4 regions of the Kribbella sp. C-35 genome follow, and region 3 is predicted to be linked to each of the others. Evidence: riboswitches for the same ligand, from Rfam matches in the RefSeq annotation. Region 3 holds a riboswitch; each other region holds the start of a gene.

Region 1 (5,006 bases), on a different contig from region 3:
CGTGGTGTCTATCGGTTTCTAGTGATTTCACTAGAGAGTCGTAGAGACCTGTCGCGACACGCTCTCGTCGTTGATCGGTCAATCTACGGAAAACGCTAGACGGCCTCATACAGTGAAAGCATGGATCCGATCCGGAATCCCTATGCGCCCGGCGCCGGTCAGCGGCCGCCTGAGCTGGCCGGACGCGACACCGAGGTGCGGCAGTTCGAGGTGGTCCTCGAACGGGTCGCGGCAGGCAGGCCGGAGCGGAGCCTGGTGCTCAGCGGACTCCGGGGCGTCGGTAAGACGGTGCTGCTCAACACACTGCGTTCGCAGGCGATCAAGCGGGCGTGGGGCACCGGGAAGATCGAGGCGCGACCCGACCAGAGCATCCGGTTGCCGATCGCGCAGGCGCTGCACACCGCGATGCGGGAGCTGGGACACCGGCACCGCGACGACGAGAAGGTCGACCAGTTCAGCGCCGTACTGAAGGCCTTCGCGTTGCGTACGGCGGCGAACGACCGGAAGGGGATCCGCTGGCATCCGCCGGTGGACGTGGCCGCCGCGAAGGGCCGGGCCGACTCCGGTGACCTGGAGATGGACCTGATCGAGCTGTTCGCCGACGCCGCGGACCTGGCGGGTGATCTGACCGTCGGGGTCGGGCTGTTCATCGACGAGATGCAGGACATCAGTGCGGATGACCTGTCCGCACTGTGCGCGGCTTGTCACGAGATCTCGCAGCAGAGCGCGCCGCTGGTCGTCGTCGGCGCGGGCCTGCCGCATCTGCCCGCCGTACTGTCGGCCAGCAAGTCGTACTCCGAGCGACTGTTCCGCTACATCCGCGTGGACCGCCTGGCGCGGGAGGCATGCGACCGGGCGCTGATGGTGCCGGCGGAGAGCGAAGGCGTGCAGTACGACGAGGAGGCGCTGGACGAGCTGTACGCGCAGACGGACGGGTACCCGTACTTCGTCCAGGCCTTCGCCCACTCGACCTGGGACCACGCGCCGACCTCACCCATCACCATCAAGGACGTCGCCGTCGCAGGCCCCGAGGCGTCCGCCGAACTGACCGTCGGCTTCTTCGGCTCCCGCTACGAACGCGCCACCCCCGCGGAGCGCGAGTACATGCGCGCCATGGCCGAACTAGGCATCGGCGTAGACGACGGCTCCGTCCCCACCGCCGAGGTAGCCAACACCCTCAACCGCAAACCCCAGTCCCTCTCCCCCGCCCGCGACGGCCTGATCAAGAAGGGCTTGGTCTTCTCCGCCGAACGCGGCACAGTCGCCTTCACCGTCCCCCACTTCGGAAAATTCCTGCGCACTCGCACGGCTTAACGAAACCGGGCTTTCGTGCGGTCGCAGGTATCGGTAGGGTCACGGGTTATGACCACCCGGCGGAGCGGCCAGCGCGGACACACGTCTGGGCGGCGGGGTGGGCGGCATAGTCGGCGGAAGTCGTACAAGGGGCAGTGGCTTGTGGTGACTGCGTTGGCGGTGCTGGGGACTGTGGTGGTGGCGCATCCGGATGTCGCGCACCGGAACAGTTTGGCGGCGCAGGCGGTTGCGGGGGTCAACGATGTCGCCAAGGAGGAGCCGGTGACGTCGGTCACGCCCTCGGTGACGCCGGTTCCGATTGCCACGCCGACGCAGAAGTTCACCACTCCGTTGCGACCGGCACCGACCCTGACGCGCAAGCCGAAGGGTGCGAAGCCGAACGTTCTGGTGTCGACCGGGAAGCTCGGCGTGGTGCCTGGGTCCAACAAGGCGACCGGTGTGCGCGGCAAGATGACGTACCGCGTGGAGATCGAGCAAGGGGTGTCGGTGAACGGCGCCGCGGTCGCGGCAGCCATCCACAAGACCCTGACGGACCCGCGCGGCTGGCAGGCGGTGCACCCGGTGAGTTTCGAGCGGACGGACCGTGTCGACGCCGACCTCCGGATCATCCTGGCCACGCCGACCCTGACCGACAAGCTCTGTCTGCCGCTCGACACCGGCGGTGAGGTCTCCTGCCGGGTCGAGGACCGCGTGGTGCTCAACGCGAAGCGGTGGCTCTACGGGATCCCGGCGTACAACGGGAAGGTCGACCTGTACCGCAGCTACCTGGTCAACCACGAGGTCGGGCACGCGCTCGGCCACGGGCACTCGACCTGCACCACTCCGAAGACCCCCGCGCCGGTGATGATGCAGCAGACCAAGGGTCTGGCCGGCTGCCTGCCGAACGCCTGGCCGACGGTCAAGGCGACCTGAGAAACTGGGTACGACGGGAGGGAGTAAGCGATGTCGTCACAGGACTTCCCGACGTACGGCAGGGACGATCAGCCCGAGCAGCAGGGGCCTGGCGAGGATCAGCACTACGCGCCACCCACGCCGTACGGCGGCGGCACGTACGGCGCCGGCCACGCGCCTCAGCCCGATCAGTTCCCGTATGCGCAGCCCCAGCCCTACGGAACGCAGCCCCCGGCGCAGGGCAACCCGGCGTACCACCAGCCCCCGGCCTATCGCCCTGGCGCACCGTACGGCGCCCCAGCGAGCCCTGAGCCACATGAGCTCCCGACGTACGGCCGCGAGGAGCACTCGCGTGACCCACGCGCCGCTCGGGTTGTAGGCCTGGCCGCGTTCATCGCCGCGATCTACGGGCTGCTGGTCGTCTCTGTGCAGCGCGTCGCGCTCCGGGAGATCTCACAGGCGCCAGGCTCGCCGCTGAACCACCCGCTCCGCACGGACGTACTCGACGCGGTCGGCCAGCTGTTGCTCGTGGTAGTCGGCACAGCCGCGCTGGTGATGTGGGTCCGCGACGTACTGGCCCGCTACAAGGCCGGTCGCCGGCCCGACCCGTCCGAGCTGGCCGGTCTGCTCCTGGTCGCGGTCTCCATCGTCCCGATCCTGGTCTGGCTGATCATGGTGCTGTCCACAGGTCTAGGTGCCAGCGACGGCACGGTCCACCGGCTGCCCACGGCGTACGGCTGGGGTGGTTTCGGCCTGCTCGTCCTCGCCGTCGGGCTCTTCCTCGGGTACCGCGAGCTCAAGCCCGACGTAGCGAACCCGGTCGTCAAAGGCGCCCCGGCGAAGGCTCCCTGGGAGTGAACGCACCTGTCGTCCTCGTGCCCGGCCTGGGCCTCGGCCCGGAGTCGTACGCGCGGACGGTCGAGCACCTCGTCTCGCCGTACCACGTGGTCACCCTGCCCGGGTACGGCGAACCGGCGGGCTCCCGTGAGGACCTGCACCCTCGTGCCCTCGCGGTAGCGCTGGCCGGGAAGATCCGCGAGCGGTCTGTGCTGGTCGGCCACTCGGCGAGCTGTCAGATCGTCGTCGAGCTGGCGATCCGCTACCCCGAGCTGGCCCACGCGCTCGTGCTCGCCGCGCCGACCGGCGACGTCCGGCTGTCGAGTTGGGTCGACCGCGCGGTCCGGCTCGTCGGCTCCGCGATCCCGGACGCGCCGAAGCTGGTCCGGATCAGTCCGCAATACGCCCGTACGACGCTGCCGTCGATCGCCCGCGCCAGCGAAGCGTCGAGGCACCACGACCTGGCTGCAGTCATGCCCCACGTCCAAGCGCCGGTGATCCTCGTCCGCGGCCGGCATGACCTCTTGTGTACGGCGGAATGGGTCGAACGGCTCGCCGAACTCAGCCACGGCGAGGCCCGCACGCTGGACTCCGGGGCCCACATGCCGGTCGTCACGAACGGCCCGGAGCTGGCCGCTCTCATAGAACGAGCAGTCACTCTTCCGGAAAGTAGCTGACGAGTTAAACTCAGGAACACAAACCTATGCGGGAGCTCGCACCGAGGATGCGCGGGCTGAGAGGGCGACAGCTGGGTCGCCGACCGCCTGAACCTGACCGGGTAATGCCGGCGTAGGGATTGGGGTCACTCATGACCGATACAGCTGTTCGTCCTGCCGGCACCACCGAGGCGCCGCTCGTCCTCACCACCGATGCGCCGCGCACGCTCGGGTTCTTCGACCAGTTCACGCTCTGGGGCAACTTCGGCATCTCCCTGTTCGGCCCGGTGACCGGTGCGCTCGTGGCGGCGTACACGGGCTCGCTCTGGCAGGGGCTGCTCGCTGTGGTCGTCGGCTGCGGCATCGGTGCCCTCGTGCTCGGCGGCGCGGCCGTCTTCGGGTCGCAGACCGGTGCGCCCGCGATGGCGAGCCTGCGCGGTCTGTTCGGCCGCCGCGGCTCGATCGCGCCGACCGTGCTGAACATCGCGCAGAACGTCGGCTGGGCGACGATGGAGATCATCGTGATCTCACAGGCCGCGGTCGCGGTCACGAGCGAGCGGTGGCGCTGGCTGTTCGTCGTACTCGCCGGAATCATCGCGACCGCGATGGCGGTCCGTCCGCTCGGCAGCGTGAAGATCCTGCGGAAGTTCATGGTCTGGCTGGTGCTGCTCGCGTCGGTGTACCTGTTCGTGCAGGTGCTCAGCAAGCCGGTGCACGCGTTGCCGCAGGACAGCGTGTTCGGCTTCTGGCCGGCCGTCGACCTGGCCGCTGCCGGCGTCGTGTCCTTCGCGCCGCTGGCCGCGGACTACACGCGGCACTCGCGGACCAACAAGGCCGCGTTCAGTGGTTCCGCACTCGGCTACGGTCTGGCCGCGATCGCGTACTACGCGCTCGGTGTCGTCGCTGTGGCGACGCTGCAGACCAACAGCGAGGACGTGATCACCGCACTGGTCACACTGCCTGCCGGTGCGATCGCGCTGCTCGTGCTGCTGGTGGACGAGGTCGACGAGGCGTACGCGAACGTCTACTCGACCACGATGGCCGCGCACAACCTGATCGGCCACATCGACCGGCGGTGGATCTCGGTCGCGATCGGCGTACTCGCCACCGGTATCGCCCTGTTCGTCGACCTGGGCAACTACACCCAGTTCCTGTACCTGATCGGCTCGGTCTTCATCCCGCTGTTCGCGGTCGCGATCGCGGACTTCTTCGTGGTCAGCAAGATGAAGTGGGACGTCTCCGATACGGCGAAGTTCCGCTGGCAACCGACCGCCGCCTGGCTGATCGGCTTCGTCGCCTACCAGTTGG
Region 2 (5,006 bases), 130 kb from region 3:
TGGCGTACAAGATCACCGCGCGGGCGCGGAAGAAGTCGGTCGACGACGGGTTCCGGGCCGGGCAGATCGCGTCCGCTTCGCTCGTCTCGCTCGCGCACGGTACCGGTGACGCGCAGAAGACGATGGGTGTCATCACACTGGTGCTGATCACTTCCGGCAGCCTCGCCTCCGGGTCCCGGCCGCCGCTGTGGGTGATCCTGGCGGCCGGACTGGCGATCGCGGCCGGCACCTACCTGGGCGGCTGGCGGATCATCCGGACGATGGGCAAGGGCCTGACCGAGATCGAGTCGCCGCAGGGCTTCTCCGCGGAGACGAGTTCGACCGCCGTGCTGCTGGCCTCCTCGCACCTGGGCTTCCCGCTGTCCACCACCCAGGTCTGCTCCGGCAGCATCCTCGGCGCCGGCCTCGGCAAGCGGCTGGCCGAGGTGCGCTGGACGGTCGCCGGCCGGATGGCCGTGGCCTGGCTGCTGACGCTGCCGGCCGCTGCGGTCGTCGGTGCACTCGCCGGCGAGGTCGCCGACTCCGGCAACATCGGCGTCGTCATCATCGCGGTCCTTGCGGTCGCGGCCGGTGGCGGAATCTACGCCGCGTCCCGGCGCCGCCCGGTGACGTCGGAGAACGTCAACGAGTACCCGAGCTCCACCCCGTCCACCACCGCTGCGGCGGCCTGAGAGGAGTACGGCGATGCACATCAACTGGAGTGGCCTCGGCGAGGTCGCACTGGTCAGCCTGCTCTTCGGTGTCGGCCTGGCGGTGCTGTTCGCGTTCGGTGTGACCGCTATGTCGCGGCGGGCCGTGGCGATCGACGAGAAGCGGCAGCCGTCCTTCATGGACACAGGTGTGGCTGCGCTCTGTTTCGCAGCCTGCCTGGCGGCAGTGCTCTACGGGCTGTACCTGATCATCCCGCAGTTCCACTGAGCTGTACGACGGGCGGTCTGGCGGCTGCCCGTCGTACAGCAGTCTTAGGAGGGGGTCTGGGGGCTCTGCGCCTACTGCGCGGCACTCGGCGGGCACCTCGCCGAGCGGGAGCGAAGGGAACGATGAAACCACATCGACCCCTCCGCTCCCGCTCACCGAGGCACTCCGCCGAGCACCTGCTCGCTACGGCGCAGAGCCCCCAGACCCCCTCTAGCGGTTCCAGCGCCGTACGGACTTGGCTACGTCCTTGGCGCGGATGGAGCCGAGGTTGTACTCCCAGGCGGCCAAGAGGCGGTCGCCGAGGACCTCTGCGTCCAGGTACGTGCGTGGGCGGACGGCGACCGCCCAGGTGGCTGCGGCGGCGTGGCCCTGCTGGTGGAGGAGGTGGTCGACGGTCGCCTCGATGCGGTTCGACTGGTCGCCGCCGAGGCCGTCCGTGGCCCACTCCTGCAGGATCCTCGCGTCGTCGGCCGTCATCCGGGCGAGGTAGGTCAGCGGGCCGCGCCAGAAGCCCTTGCGGCCGATGCTGTCCAGCGACTCGAGCGGGAACCAGCCGTTCTGGTTGCGCCGGCCGTTCACCGCGGACTCGATCTCCCGGGCGCGATCCGCGGCCAGCCCCCGGGTCGCCCAGTCGACGAAGAACGCCCCGGCGTCCGGGATGTGCTCGGCCACGTGCGGGGCCGGCGTCAGCGCCCCCGGGTCGAACAGATGCAGCTCTTCCGGTGAATCGAACAAAACCATCCCCGCCCGCTCTCGTACGCGAGCCACCGCAGTCGCCCGCCGCACAGGGACCCCCCAGGTTCCTGCTCTGTCAACGAGAGACTTCGTACCCTCGTACCGGCCCGAGGGTCAAGGTCTGGTCCGGTTACTGACGTTTGGCTGCCCGCCGGGCGAGCTCCTCGGCGTCCAGCCGTTGGGCCTCTTCGGGCGTCGGCGCGCTGCCGCCGTACGCGGCCGGCAACCACCAGGCACCGGCCGGTTGCTCGGGGTAGGCGCGGATGGTCTCGTCCAGCATCCCGGCCATCGTGGACCGCAGGTGCGCGGTCGCCTCGGCCGGGTCGTCGTCAGGCGTCACGGTGATCGGCGCGCCGATGCTGATCGAGATCGGCCGGTGCCGGGTGAAGTCCCGCGGGTGGTCCTTGGTGAACATCCGCTGCGTGCCCCACAGGATCATCGGCAGCACCGGTACGCCGGCCTCCGCCGCCATCCGCACCGTGCCGGACTTGAACTCCTTGAGCTCGAACGAGCGGCTGATCGTCGCCTCCGGGAACACACCGACCAGCTCGCCGGCCGCCAGGTACTCCAGCGCTTGCTGGTACGACGCGGCGCCCGCGTCCCGGTCCACCGGGATGTGGTGCATCCCGCGCATCAACGGACCGGAGTACCGGTTGCGGAACAGCACCTCCTTCGCCATGAACCGGACGAGCCGCTTCGCCGGAAGTGCGCCGTACCCGCCGAGGATGAAGTCGACGTAGCTGACGTGGTTGATCGCGATCAGCGCCCCGCCGGTGCGCGGCACGTGCTCCGTCCCGGTACGCCGGATCTTCAGGTCCAGCACCGTGAACGCGGTCTTCGCGAAAGCGACGACAGGCGGATAGACGAGGTCTCGCATCTCTAGAACCTACAGGGTTCGTCTAATGTGTCCGGTGACAACTGGAGATCGCGGGAGCTCGCACCGTAGTGGGCTGAGAGGGCGGCTGGACCAGGAATCGACACCTGGCCGGCGCCGCCGACCGCCGAACCTGTCCGGGTAATTCCGGCGTAGGGAGCAGCAGCATGGTGAATGTCAGCACGATCCGTCCGGCCGTCACCACGGGCCCGATCTCGGGCTCGGAGAAGATCTATCGCGGAGAGCTCGGGGTACCGGCGCGCCGCGTGAATCTCACCAACGGCGAGCACTTCGACCTCTACGACACGTCCGGTCCGTACACCGACGCGTCGGCGCGGATCGACGTACAGGCCGGTCTGCCCGCGTTGCGGCGCGAGTGGATCGCCGGGCGCGAGCCGCGGACCCAGCTCGGGCACGCGCGGGCCGGAGTGATCACCGAGGAGATGCGGTACGTCGCCTTACGGGAGGGACTCGATCCGGAGTTCGTCCGGGCGGAGGTAGCGCGCGGGCGCGCGGTGATCCCCGCGAACCGGCGGCACCCGGAGAGCGAGCCGATGATCATCGGGAAGAAGTTCCTGGTGAAGGTGAACGCGAACATCGGCAACTCCGCCGTCAGCAGCTCGGTCGAGGAAGAGGTGGAGAAACTCGTCTGGGCGACCCGGTGGGGCGCGGACACCGTGATGGACCTGTCCACCGGGAAGAACATCCACGAGACGCGGGAGTGGATCCTGCGGAACTCGCCGGTGCCGATCGGGACGGTGCCGTTGTACCAGGCACTGGAGAAGGTGAAGGGCGATCCGGCGGCGCTGTCGTGGGAGGTGTACCGCGAGACCGTGATCGAGCAGTGCGAGCAGGGCGTGGACTACATGACCGTGCACGCCGGCGTACTGCTGCGGTACGTGCCGCTGACCGCGCGGCGGATCACCGGGATCGTGTCGCGCGGCGGGTCGATCATGGCCGCGTGGTGCCTGGCGCACCACCAGGAGTCCTTCCTGTACACGCATTTCGCGGAGCTGTGCGAGATTCTCCGCGAGTACGACGTGACGTTCTCGCTCGGGGACGGGTTGCGCCCGGGCTGCATCGCGGACGCCAACGACGAGGCGCAGTTCGCCGAGCTGCGGACGCTGGGGGAGCTGACGCGGATCGCCTGGGAGCACGACGTACAGGTGATGATCGAAGGCCCCGGACACGTGCCGATGCACAAGATCGCGGAGAACGTCCGGCTCGAGGAGGAGCTGTGCGGGGAGGCGCCGTTCTACACGTTGGGGCCGTTGGCAACCGATGTGGCGCCGGCGTACGACCACATCACATCGGCGATCGGCGCGGCACAGATCGGCTGGCTGGGTACGGCGATGCTCTGCTACGTCACGCCCAAGGAGCACCTCGGCCTGCCCGATCGTGACGATGTGAAGACCGGCGTGATCACGTACAAGATCGCCGCCCACGCAGCCGATCTGGCCAAGGGGCATCCGGGTGCGCAGTCCTGGGACGACACGTTGTCCAAGGCAAGGTTCGAGTTCCGCTGGGAGGACCAGTTCAACCTCTCGCTGGATCCGGACACCGCCCGGTCCTTCCATGACGAGACGTTGCCGGCCGAGCCCGCGAAGACCGCGCACTTCTGCTCGATGTGCGGGCCGAAGTTCTGCTCGATGCGGATCACCGCCGACATCCGCGCGTACGCCGAGGAACGTGGGCTGACCTCCACCGAGGCCATCGAGGCCGGCTTCGCCGAGATGTCGGAGACCTTCAAATCCACTGACCAGAAGCTCTATCTACCGATCACGGACTGAGTACGGCGCCCGTCCGGCCCGGCGTGAACCTGGCTCCGGGCCGGATACGGGGAGTAACTGGCTGAACCGATTCAGGTTTTGGCCTTCACTCTACGTGAATAAGACTGTAGCCTTAAGCCGTTCAGAAGGAGGTGCAGGGCGATGGTCTTCGTTCTCACGGTAGATCAGCGCGGCAGCCGAAGCACGAGCGATCTCGTACCTGAGCTACTCAACTCCCTGAACCGCCGGCCGCGGCGGAGCGGACTGCTGCGGAAGTTCGAGCGGACCGCCGGCGACGAGGTGCAGGGCGTGCTGTCCGAGGCCCGGCCGACCGTCGACGTGATCGTCGAACTGCTGCGGTCGGACAACTGGTATGTCGGACTCGGCGTCGGTGAGGTCACCGAACCGCTGCCACGCAGCACCCGCGCCGGAAGCGGCGACGCGTACGTGTTCGCGCGGGAGGCGGTGACGCGGGCGAAGTCCAGTCAGCACCACGTGAACGTGGTCGGAGCGGACTCACGCAGAGCAGAGCAGGTGGAGACGGTGCTGTGGCTGATGGCGTCCGTACTGCGGCGTCGCAGTGACCGTGGCTGGGCAGTGGCGGACCTGTTGGGCGAAGGACTCACGAGGCGGGAGATCGGCGTGAAACTCGGCATCAGCCAGTCGGCGGTGACGCAACGCGCCCAGGCCGCGGGCTTCGCCGAGGAACA
Region 3 (5,006 bases):
GGTGGCGAACAACTCTCGCGGATTTCTGTCCAAGGGCATCACCGTCGCGGCCATGCAACAACAGTCGGGCGACATTCACCACATCGTGCCCAAGGACTACCTGCAGAAGAACGGCTACCCGGACCGCGGCGACTACAACCAGGTCGCGAACTTCGCGCTCACCGAGACGGCGATCAACATCAGCATCAGCAACAAGCCGCCGATGCAGTACATGGCCGAGATCGCCACCCAGACCGAGTCCGCGCAGCTAGTCCTCGGAGAGATCACAGACCCTGAGGACTTGGCTGCGAATCTCGCCGAGAACGCCGTCCCGGCCAAGCTGGCCCAGGTCACAGCCGGGAGTTACAAAGAGTTCTTGGTCGAGCGCCGGAAGCTGATGGCGGCGACCATCCACAACTACTACCAGGCCCTGTGACGACGGCGGGCGACCCTCTGCTCTCGCAGGTGCCCGCCGGTCCGCCTCGGCGTTGGCGATGGTCTTCTAGGCGCACTTGATCGACCAGACCTCTGGGATGCTGCGAAGAAGCTCGGTGTACCGCGGGCATCGAGGAAACTGGGTCCTCATCTGGAGGTTTGGCGGATCCTCCTCTCGGAACCGGACCGACGACACCACGCGATCGGACGTTGCCCCACGTTCCGATCGGAAGGTGCGGTCTGCTCATCTCTGTTCTCCAAGGTCCAGCTGCATGTGGCAGCTCAACGGCTGGGCGGCCGGAGAACAGGCGAAACGAGCAGTGCGAACGGATGCGGTACGTCGCTGAACAACGCGCAACTAGCCGCCTGTGGTGACTCTACGTATTGGCAGAGTAAAAGCAGACCCCATGATCCCGGTCGAGGTGCCGATGTGCGCCTGACCTGCGGAAACTGGTAGGCCCCGTGGGACTCGAACCCACAACCCGCGGATTAAAAGTCCGCTGCTCTGCCAATTGAGCTAGAGGCCCTCATCTGGTGAGGGGAACAGTGTGTCAGGTTTGGTGGGGGTTTGCTTGGTGGGGGGTTGGGGTGAGGGGTTGCGTGGCGGGCGGGGTGGTGGTACAGATCGGAATTCGCTCGGGTGGTCCGGGTGCTGACAAATCCTGCCGCGGGGGGGAACCGACGGCGGGTTTGGGGGGATGGATCGTGTTGTTGCTTCGTGCTGCGTTGGGGTCGGTTGCGGTGGCGGCGCTCGTTGGAGGGTGTGGGGCGGATTCGGGTACGTCGGGGGTGGGTGAGCCGGCTGCGATCGCCAGCCTGACGCCCGCGCCGGTCAGTACGGCGACATCCACGCCGCAGACGTCCGCTACGCCTAAGACGACGCCCAAGGCGAGCGTCAAGCCAAAGGTGATCACGACGAAGGAGGTCGTGGAGTTTCGGGTGATTCCGTTCAAGAAGAAGACGGTGACGGATGACTCGTTGCCGAAGGGTGAGCGGACGGTGCGTACGGCGGGGGTCAACGGCACGCGGCGGCTCGTGTATCGGGTTACCTATGTGAACGGCGTACAGACGGCTAAGCGGATGGTCCGGCAGGAGGTGGCGAAGGAGCCGCGGTCGCAGGTGACGGCGGTCGGTACGAAGGTCGAGGAGCCGGAGGAATCCGGCGGGTGCGATCCGAACTACTCCGGTTGCGTTCCGATTGCCAGTGACGTTGATTGCTCGGGCGGGAGCGGGAACGGACCTGAGTACGTCGATGGTCCGATCGATGTCGTCGGCACCGACAAATATCGCCTCGACGCCGACCACGACGGGATCGCCTGCGAGTGAACTGTCAGTCGATGACGGCTGTGGTGATGCGGCGTGGGGTGATGTCGAACATCGAGTCTTCGGGTGGGTTGGCCAGGTAGGCCGCGCGGTGTTCCTCCGGTAGGTACTTCTCGACCATCGCGTTCAGCAGGTCGGCACTGAGCGGGAGGAAGCGCGCCACGCCCTGCATGTTGACGTACTTCGCTGTCGGTCCGTCGGCGGACTGGATCGAGAGGGACAGCTCACCCGTGCCGGTCCGGTGCAGTCTGGTCTTCTTCGACTTGGCCGGCGTCATCACCTGGAATCTGTTGTCGTCGGGCAGGTGGCGGAACCACACCGGCGTCACATGCGGCGACCAGCCCGGGTCGTCGACCGCCAGCACGGCCACCAGCGGCTGCGCCAGGAACTCTGCTACCTCGTCGTCGTCCATCGCTCGAAACCCCATGAAAACCACGCTCCCACCCGCCACCGACAATTCGGCCATACTTCGTGTCGTGACTGAAAGCGAGGCGCGGTGCTCACCTATGTCCTGAACTCACAGGATCTGGCCGACGTGCGGTTCGCGGTCTCGCCGGTCGCGGAGATGGTGCTGTCGTTGCGCGCGCTACGGGATCCCGGCCGTTTCCCGCTGCAGCTCGGCTGGGTGCGCGCCGTACAGCCGCAGGTCACCGCCCTGGACTGGTCCGTACTGCGGTGGCTCGTCAACGACACCATGGGCAGCCCGGACTTCCTGACGCCACGACCGACCTCGCCGCTCACCCAGCTCTCCGACGAGCTCGACGTGATCGCTAACGTCAAACCGGACACCTTCGAGCGACAACTCGTAGCGGTCAACGGCGAGCTACCGGAAGACCTGACCATCGACAAGGTCCTCGAGGCACTCAGCCAGTACTGGGACGCTGTGATGGCGCCGTACTGGAGCCGCATGCGCACTCTCCTCTCCGCCGACATCAGCTACCGCGGTCACGTCGTCACCCAGCAAGGGACCGGCGCCATGCTCAACGGCCTCGGCCCAGCGATCACCTACGCCGAAGGGCTCCTCAAGGTCGACCGCGTGGCCGAGCAGAGCCGCACCGAACACGTCGACGGTCGCGGGCTCGTGCTGCAGCCGACCCTGTTCGGACCGCACGCCGTCATCCCGTTCGACCCGGGCGCCGAACCGCTGCTCGGCTACCCGCCGCGCGGTCAGGCCCATCTGTGGTCCGTCGTCGAGCCGCCGTCCCGCCACGACCTCGCTCAGTTGATCGGTACGCCGAGAGCACACATCCTCGAGCTCCTCACCCATCCCCGTACGACGACCGACCTGGCCGGCGAACTGAAGGTGACGCCGTCCGCGGTGAGCCAGCACCTCCAACTACTACGCCGTACCGGGCTCGTCGAACCGCAGCGCACCGGCAAACAGGTCCTCTACCGCCCGACGGAGCTCGCCGCCCTCCTCACCGGCACGCAAGTCGACTGAGCCGTCAGCTATAGTCGAGACGTCCGCGGGAGCTCGCAGGAAGTGGGCTGAGAGGGTGACTGCACCGTCACCGACCGCTGAACCTGAATCGGGTAATTCCGGCGTAGGGAGGAAGCGATGGAATCCGTCTGGGTGAACGGTACGGCGATCGACGTACCGCCGGGCAAGTCGGTGGCCGAGCTGATCGCGGAGTACTCCGATCGCGCCACCGGGATCGCGGTCGCGGTGAACCAGAACGTGCTGACCAAGGCTGAATGGGCGCAGACCACCCTGCGGCCGGGCGACCGGGTCGAGATCGTCAGCGCGACGCAGGGAGGCTGACCATGGATGATCCACTGGAGCTCGGCGGGCGCACGTACACGTCGCGGCTGATCATGGGGACCGGCGGTTCGGCCAACCTGGAAGTGATGGAGGAGGCATTGATTGCCTCCGGCACCCAACTCACCACGGTCGCGATGCGCCGCCTCGGCACGGGGCACGAGGGCTCGGTGCTCGACGTACTGAAGAAGCACGGCATCGACGTACTGCCGAACACGGCCGGCTGCCACACCGCGGCCGAGGCTGTACTGACCGCGAAACTGGCCCGCGAGGCGCTCGGGACCGACCTGATCAAGGTCGAGGTCGTTGCCGACGACCACCTGTTGCTGCCGGACCCGTTCGAGCTGCTCGATGCCGTGGAGGCCTTGGTGGCCGACGGTTTCACCGTGCTGCCGTACACGAACGACGACCCGATCCTCGCCCGCCGTCTCGAGCAGGCCGGGTGCGCGGCCGTGATGCCGTTGGCCGCACCCATCGGTTCGGCGCTCGGCATCCGCAACCCGCACAACATCGCGCTGATCGCCGAGGCGGCGAACGTCCCGGTGATCGTTGATGCCGGCATCGGTACGGCGAGTGACGCCGCGCTGGCGATGGAACTCGGATGCGACGCGGTCATGCTCGCGACCCCGGTGACTCGTGCTGAGAAGCCTGCCCTGATGGCCGCCGCGATGCGCGACGCCGTCTCGGCCGGCCGGAACGCACGCCTCGCCGGCCGTGTGCCGAAGCGATGGCAGTCGGCGTTGGCGTCGTCGCCTACAACTGGTCTGCCAACGTTTTAGCCTCCGCCGCGTCCACCGCGCGGTCCAGCAGCAGCGCGGTGAGCGACAACGTCAGGTCCTGGTTGGGCTGCAACGTCAACGGCTCGTCCCACGCGAGCGCCGGGCACGCGCCGACGTACTCGGTGGTGCGCAAGAACCACGGCCACACCTGATCCGGCTGCAGCAACAGCAAACTGACATTGCCCTGCACGAATGCGAGCCACGGACTGCCAGATCCGAAGGCGGCGTCCAATCCTTCACCGTCGGCGCTCAGGACCGTCGTCGGCGCGGACGGCAGGCGCCAGAAGATCCCGCCGTACCCCGCGCCCTCGCGTCCACAAGTCGCCGGGCTGTCGATCCGGATCGAGCCGTAGCGCGCCGTCAGCACGCTCCGCCAGTCCAGGCGCCAGCCACCGAAGGCGAGGTCCCCGGCGAGACACCGGCGTTCGACGAGTTGCGGTCGGCCCTGCTCGTCGTACCAAGTGATGTCGTCGACCAACGAGCGATCGTCGACGGTGACGCCGCGGCTGCGCTGCTGACCGTGGTTCGTCAGGAGGGTCGGGCCTTGACCGCGGACATAGGTCCGGCCGCCCCAGTGTGAAGTGCCGTTGACCTGCGCGACAGACAGTGAGAGTCCGTAGTGGTGGCGATGGTCCACCGGGTTGACCTCGGTCAGCGGGTGTCCGCCGAGCGTCCGGACCGGATGCAGGTACGGGCGCGGCGCGTGCACCTGCGGCATCCGCCGGCCGAAC
Region 4 (5,006 bases), on a different contig from region 3:
ACCTCAGAGAGGATGTGCGATGAGAGGAATACGGTTCCACCCGCCTGGCGGTGCTCGGCGAGCAGCCCGACGAACCGCTCCTTCATGACCGGATCGAGACCCTCCGTCGGCTCGTCGAGCACCAGCACGTGTGGTTCGTGCTGGAACGCCTGGATGATGCCGATCTTCTGCTTCATACCCCGCGAGTACATCCGGATCTGGCGCCTCAGGTCGGCCTGCGACAGCTCCAGCCGGTCGCACAGCTCCCGCCGCCGGACGAGTGGGCGCCGCTGCAACGCACCGAGGTAGTCGAGGCACTCGTCCCCGGTCATCTGCGGCCACAACCCGAACTCACCCGGCAGGTGCCCGACATCGGCGAGCACTGCGTTGAGATCGGACGCCACATCCTGCCCGAGGATGCGGATCTGGCCGGCCGACGGCCGGACGAAGCCGAGCATGCACCTGATCGTGGTCGTCTTGCCGGCTCCGTTGGGACCGACGTAGCCGAAGGCCTCGCCGTCTGCCACCGACAGCGACGCTTCGTCCACGGCCAACTTGCCGCCGTACCGCTTGACGAGCCCTTCGACCTCGATCGCAGTACCCACTCCGTCATTGTGCGCCTCGAGCAAGGCCGACGAGGTGCGTGGCCGGGCCGACATCCGCGACGGCGTGCCGCCCAGTGAAGTCGGGGGTTCATCCCTGTTGACGCCGACTGCTCCCGGAGTCAAGATTGAATTGGCCTGCGAGGCGGGCGAGGGAGCCGAAAGGCTGAGAGGCCTGACGATCTTAGGACCATTGGGCGACCCCAAGTACCTGATCCGGACAATGCCGGCGAAGGGAAACCGTCTCGCAGGTCTTTTCTGTCGATGCCTTCGCTCAAAGACCCGACCAGCCGACCAAGGGGTTGGGTGATCGCGACGTACGACGTCGTTCTCGCCGCCAAGCGGCGTAGCGTTTGAATTGCCGTCACTGTTCATCTGTTGCTGTCCACCCTCCGCCCCAGGGCCCAGTCTGCGGCGGGGAGCAGGTCGGTCAAGGCACGAACGGGTGGCGCCGTGGCTACAGATGGTCGAAGTGACGAGCCTCTTGTGGATGTGCTGGGCTCAGTGCATTCGTTGCTGCTCAACGGTCCCGGACTGGAGGACTTGCTCGTCAAGCTGGCGGGCATGGCGGCCAAGGTGGTGCAGCCGCAGGCCTCGTGCGGCATGACCGCTCGGTACGACGGGCAGCCTCACACGATCGTGACCAGTGATTCACGGGCCGCGTTGATCGACGAGCAGCAGTACAGCCTCGGTGAAGGGCCCTGCCTGGACGCCTTGGAGAACGGCGAGGTGGTCGACGTCGCGGACCAGGCGAGCGAGTACCGGTGGCGCCGCTACCGCGATTCTGCACTCGAACTCGGGGTAACCGCGTCGCTCAGCTTCCCGCTGGTCGTCGACGACCAGATCATCGGCGCCTTGAATCTCTACGGGTATGACCAGCCGAACTCGTTCAGCGAGGCGGATCGGGAACGGGCCGCCGCCGTCGCCGACCAGGCCGCTACCACCTTGGCGTTCGCGGCACGAGCGGTGCAACATTTACATCTGAGCGAGCAACTGGAGCGGGCATTGGCCTCGCGATCGGTGATCGACCAGGCGCTCGGCCTGCTGATGGGCCAGCAGAAATGCGATGCCAGGACGGCCTTCGAACTGCTGCGGCGCCATTCGCAGAACACCAACCGCAAGCTGCGGGACGTCGCCGCCGACCTCATCACCAAACTGACCGGACAAGCGCCGGTCGACAGCCGCACATTCGCTCCGGACGACGATTCCAACGGTTCATTCGGCGACTGACCCGCACTCGAGGCACGCCCCGGAGAGAAACGCCAGGACTGACCCGGGCCGCCCTCCTGGCCGCACACAAACGGAGCGTCTGAGACTCTCGCCCCTGCCCGGTCACGAGTTCCCAGGTGCTTCCTCCTCCGCGAACACGCCACCGCGAGTGGTCAGCTCGCCGACGATCTGCACATGGCCGGCTTGTGCCTCCACCAGGCTTGCCCAGATCCATCGACGCGGCCGGCTGCTCCCTGCGCAGTGGACCAGCGTCTCGAAGATCGGCGGTCTCAAACCCACCCAGATCGTCATGATCTGAATGCGGTGACGACCCCCGCCCACGCGGTCGGACTCGATCACCACGTATTCACGCCTGGCAGACAAGGCGAGCCAAGTACTGCGATTGATCGGGTGCCCGTGCCTGTCGACGTACGTGAGTCTCGTTCGCGGCGCCAGCACCACTGTGCCCGTCAGCCCGCCCCGCCGATCAGCTCCTCGTTGCCTCTACGCCGATCACCGCAGTAATGAATCGTCCACGCCACTGTTCTCACCCCTGAGCGTTCGCATGTGCTGGCTCGGCGGCGGGATCTGCACGGTGTGGCGAGTCGGGACCACGACTGATCAGGCCGAGCGCGGCACAGCGCAGTACCACAGATGACCTGGAGGCGGTGGGATCCTCGATCTCCGTCGACAACCGGCGGCACCCTTGGCCGCCCGGCTGTTCTCCCAACCAGGCGCCACGATAGACAAGACCACGCCAGCTGACAACCCCATCAATCGCCCACCGAGCCTCTATTGACCCTGGAGGTGGCAGTTCTGGCTTGATCGGCTCGGGCCGCACACCCTCCTCTCTCTGCACGAAGACAACGTCCGACCAGTCAAAGTTGCCCACGGCAAGAACCCGCCCATCCGCGGGTGCGACACCTGAGCACAGCTGCGTGCGCACGGCTCGCGTTCGAGTCCGGGCAGCTTCGCATCGATCCGCCCGAGCTGGCGTGACATCCGCAGTACGTCGGGAGGCGCACTGGCCTGGCCAGATCCGACAACTGTTATCCATGTGTCCATAACCGCAGTCTGCCCCCGGTGAGACCGGCTTGAAGGCACCAGGCGCCGTCACCCGGCCGGCGAAGCCGCGACCAGAGGGCCGGACCAGCTCGCGGGCATCCGGTTCGGCGGCGACACTCCCACCGACGGAACACTGAACGATGCCTACGGCAACCTCATCACCTGCAACGCCGACGGCGGCATCAAGTTCCAGGCGACCCCACGAGGACCCGTCTGCGGCAACGTCATAAACACAACGCCGGCGCCAACACGGTCGGCGCCCCATGCCGACCAGTTCCACCGACGAACCTTGCTGATGCTCTTCGTAGCAAGCTCGTGACTCATTGACAGGTGTCGCTGCAAATACCTGCAGCTTCGCGCGTTCTGGTTCCCAAACGCTTGATCGATTGGCAGTATGCAGAGCGTTCGGCTCTCTCGGGGGGAGAGAGGTCGTGATGACCGAGAACACGCCAGGCGAGGCGACCGTGAGCAGCTTGGCCCCTTTGCCGATCGGCCCGCTGGGCTCGGCGAGGTCGGTCTCCGCCGGTGAAGATGCCATGTCCGGATGCGCCCGCGAGTTGGCCGCAGCCGAGAACGTGCTCGCCGCCGCCAGGGTCGGGATCGGGCACTGGGCCGAACACGTACAGGCTCGCACCGAGCTGCTGGCCGGTATCAAGCCGAAGGTGTCAGCGATCTGGAAGGGCACCCGGCTGGCCGGGCCCGCCGACCTCCAGCGGTACGACGACGACGCCAAGGTCCTGGCGACTCTGAGCGGAGTGTGCTCCGCGGTCACTGCAACCTCGAGCGAACTCAGCGTGTGCAAGCGGCGGGCGCAGGTCGTCGGCGACGCGCTGGCAACGGGCCGGGCGGCGATGGGCGATTGGCGATCGCACCAGGCCGCCATGGCCGCCCACAAGGCCGGTGATTTCGACGCGGCGCATGCACAGACGCTGTGGGTGGCTGCCTGGACCGCCGCACCAAAGAACATCAATGCCTTCAAGGCAGCCGACGCCCGGCTGTCCACCACTCCTCCGTGCCAAACCTGAGTCGATCACCGGGGGTCCAGCAATGCGGCGACCTAGTTCGGAGTCAGTGTCTCGCCCGGGTGGTGAGGACGGCCGCGACCTCGACCAGGGCTGCCGCCGTGCAGAGGGACACGATGACCAGCAGGATCTGTGGTGAGTCGATGAGGGCGAGGAACACCGCGGCCGCGAGGAGGACGACGAAGACGATGGCGGCTGCCGCGACTTGCAGCTGGTCATGCCGCCTGGATCGGTCATGCCGGCTTGCGTCGCGAGGCTGTGGATCGGTCGACCGCACCACTGGTCACCTCGCCTCGATGCCCGGTCGGTGAACAGGTTCAGGTACCCCGATCGGCCCAGAGCCAATCCATGCCGACTGGTCCGCGGCGTGCAGTCGATGGCCTGTCGCAGACCGGAGTCACCACCGCGGCAGCATTACAAACCCCACCGACGTTCGGGACGGCCACAGCCACGTCGGGTACCGCAGTGTCGCCGCTGACACATAACCGCCTCGATCAGCAGCGCCAGGTCGGCCTTGGGCTGTTGGACGGATGGCGAGTTCGTTCACGTCGACCCCGGGTGGCTGACCGATCGCGTAGCCCATCGCGGCGGCTACCGCGGTGCGGCATGGCAATCTGCATCATCTAGGGGCCAATGCGAGTCCTCCCCCCGCGCCGGCGGCCGTCGTCGTTCAGGGTGGTGCTGAAGTCCAGGCGCTGTACCGGGAGGGTCAGGGTCTTGAGTAGGAACTGCCGGGTCGGTTTGGCTATGGCAGGCATGACACGTCGTCGAAGTGGCCTGGGGTTGTGGGATAGGCACTCCCGGCGTTGGCACCGGCGTCCTTGGGGTAGACCAGTGCCAGTTCGCGGAAGGCGGACGTCGTCGGGTCCTTGACTGCGTCGAGCGAGGCGCCGACGCCGGTCCCGTAGGCGAGTCGCTGGAGGAAGTCTTGCATCGCCGGGCTGTGCTGGCGGACGTCGTTGAACCCGCCGTACGCCGAGTTGCAGTGGGTGTACAGGTTGTACGCGCCGGTCCAGTCGAGCAGCCGGTCACCTGGGTTGGGGCCGTTGTCGGCGACGTCGGCCTGCAGCACGTCGCGATCCCAGCCACCGTAGATCCAGTCGATGCCCTGGTGGTGTTGGTGGGGCCC

Evidence for each region. A riboswitch is a leader RNA that binds a small molecule or an ion and turns the genes downstream of it on or off. The one in region 3 is predicted to bind thiamine pyrophosphate.
Region 1: linked by a shared signal. The riboswitch ahead of ACLJOO_RS12175 (purine-cytosine permease family protein) and the one ahead of thiS (sulfur carrier protein ThiS) in region 3 are both predicted to bind thiamine pyrophosphate.
Region 2: linked by a shared signal. The riboswitch ahead of thiC (phosphomethylpyrimidine synthase ThiC) and the one ahead of thiS (sulfur carrier protein ThiS) in region 3 are both predicted to bind thiamine pyrophosphate.
Region 4: linked by a shared signal. The riboswitch ahead of ACLJOO_RS28305 (GAF and ANTAR domain-containing protein) and the one ahead of thiS (sulfur carrier protein ThiS) in region 3 are both predicted to bind thiamine pyrophosphate.

Annotation. Positions count from the first base shown of each region.
Region 1 is NZ_JAJPWG010000001.1:2,398,321-2,403,326, forward strand. It holds gene ACLJOO_RS12155 (ATP-binding protein) at 121-1,314, shown strand; gene ACLJOO_RS12160 (DUF3152 domain-containing protein) at 1,363-2,226, shown strand; gene ACLJOO_RS12165 (hypothetical protein) at 2,257-3,063, shown strand; gene ACLJOO_RS12170 (alpha/beta fold hydrolase) at 3,060-3,719, shown strand; TPP riboswitch at 3,738-3,855, shown strand; gene ACLJOO_RS12175 (purine-cytosine permease family protein) at 3,851-5,006, shown strand, end outside.
Region 2 is NZ_JAJPWG010000003.1:691,573-696,578, forward strand. It holds gene ACLJOO_RS23200 (anion permease) at 1-671, shown strand, start outside; gene ACLJOO_RS23205 (hypothetical protein) at 685-918, shown strand; gene ACLJOO_RS23210 (hypothetical protein) at 1,129-1,659, opposite strand; gene ACLJOO_RS23215 (lysophospholipid acyltransferase family protein) at 1,784-2,530, opposite strand; TPP riboswitch at 2,571-2,704, shown strand; gene thiC (phosphomethylpyrimidine synthase ThiC) at 2,695-4,317, shown strand; gene ACLJOO_RS23225 (transposase) at 4,459-5,006, shown strand, end outside.
Region 3 is NZ_JAJPWG010000003.1:557,718-562,723, reverse strand. It holds gene ACLJOO_RS22570 (DUF262 domain-containing protein) at 1-415, shown strand, start outside; tRNA gene ACLJOO_RS22565 (tRNA-Lys) at 866-941, opposite strand; gene ACLJOO_RS22560 (G5 domain-containing protein) at 1,204-1,740, shown strand; gene ACLJOO_RS22555 (pyridoxamine 5'-phosphate oxidase family protein) at 1,745-2,164, opposite strand; gene ACLJOO_RS22550 (DUF5937 family protein) at 2,234-3,178, shown strand; TPP riboswitch at 3,194-3,305, shown strand; gene thiS (sulfur carrier protein ThiS) at 3,296-3,499, shown strand; gene ACLJOO_RS22540 (thiazole synthase) at 3,502-4,275, shown strand; gene ACLJOO_RS22535 (DUF6807 family protein) at 4,250-5,006, opposite strand, start outside.
Region 4 is NZ_JAJPWG010000004.1:516,783-521,788, reverse strand. It holds gene ACLJOO_RS28310 (ABC transporter ATP-binding protein) at 1-584, opposite strand, end outside; TPP riboswitch at 723-836, shown strand; gene ACLJOO_RS28305 (GAF and ANTAR domain-containing protein) at 1,068-1,811, shown strand; gene ACLJOO_RS28300 (hypothetical protein) at 1,914-2,102, opposite strand; gene ACLJOO_RS28295 (hypothetical protein) at 3,290-3,880, shown strand; gene ACLJOO_RS28290 (hypothetical protein) at 3,924-4,154, opposite strand; gene ACLJOO_RS28285 (hypothetical protein) at 4,623-5,006, opposite strand, start outside.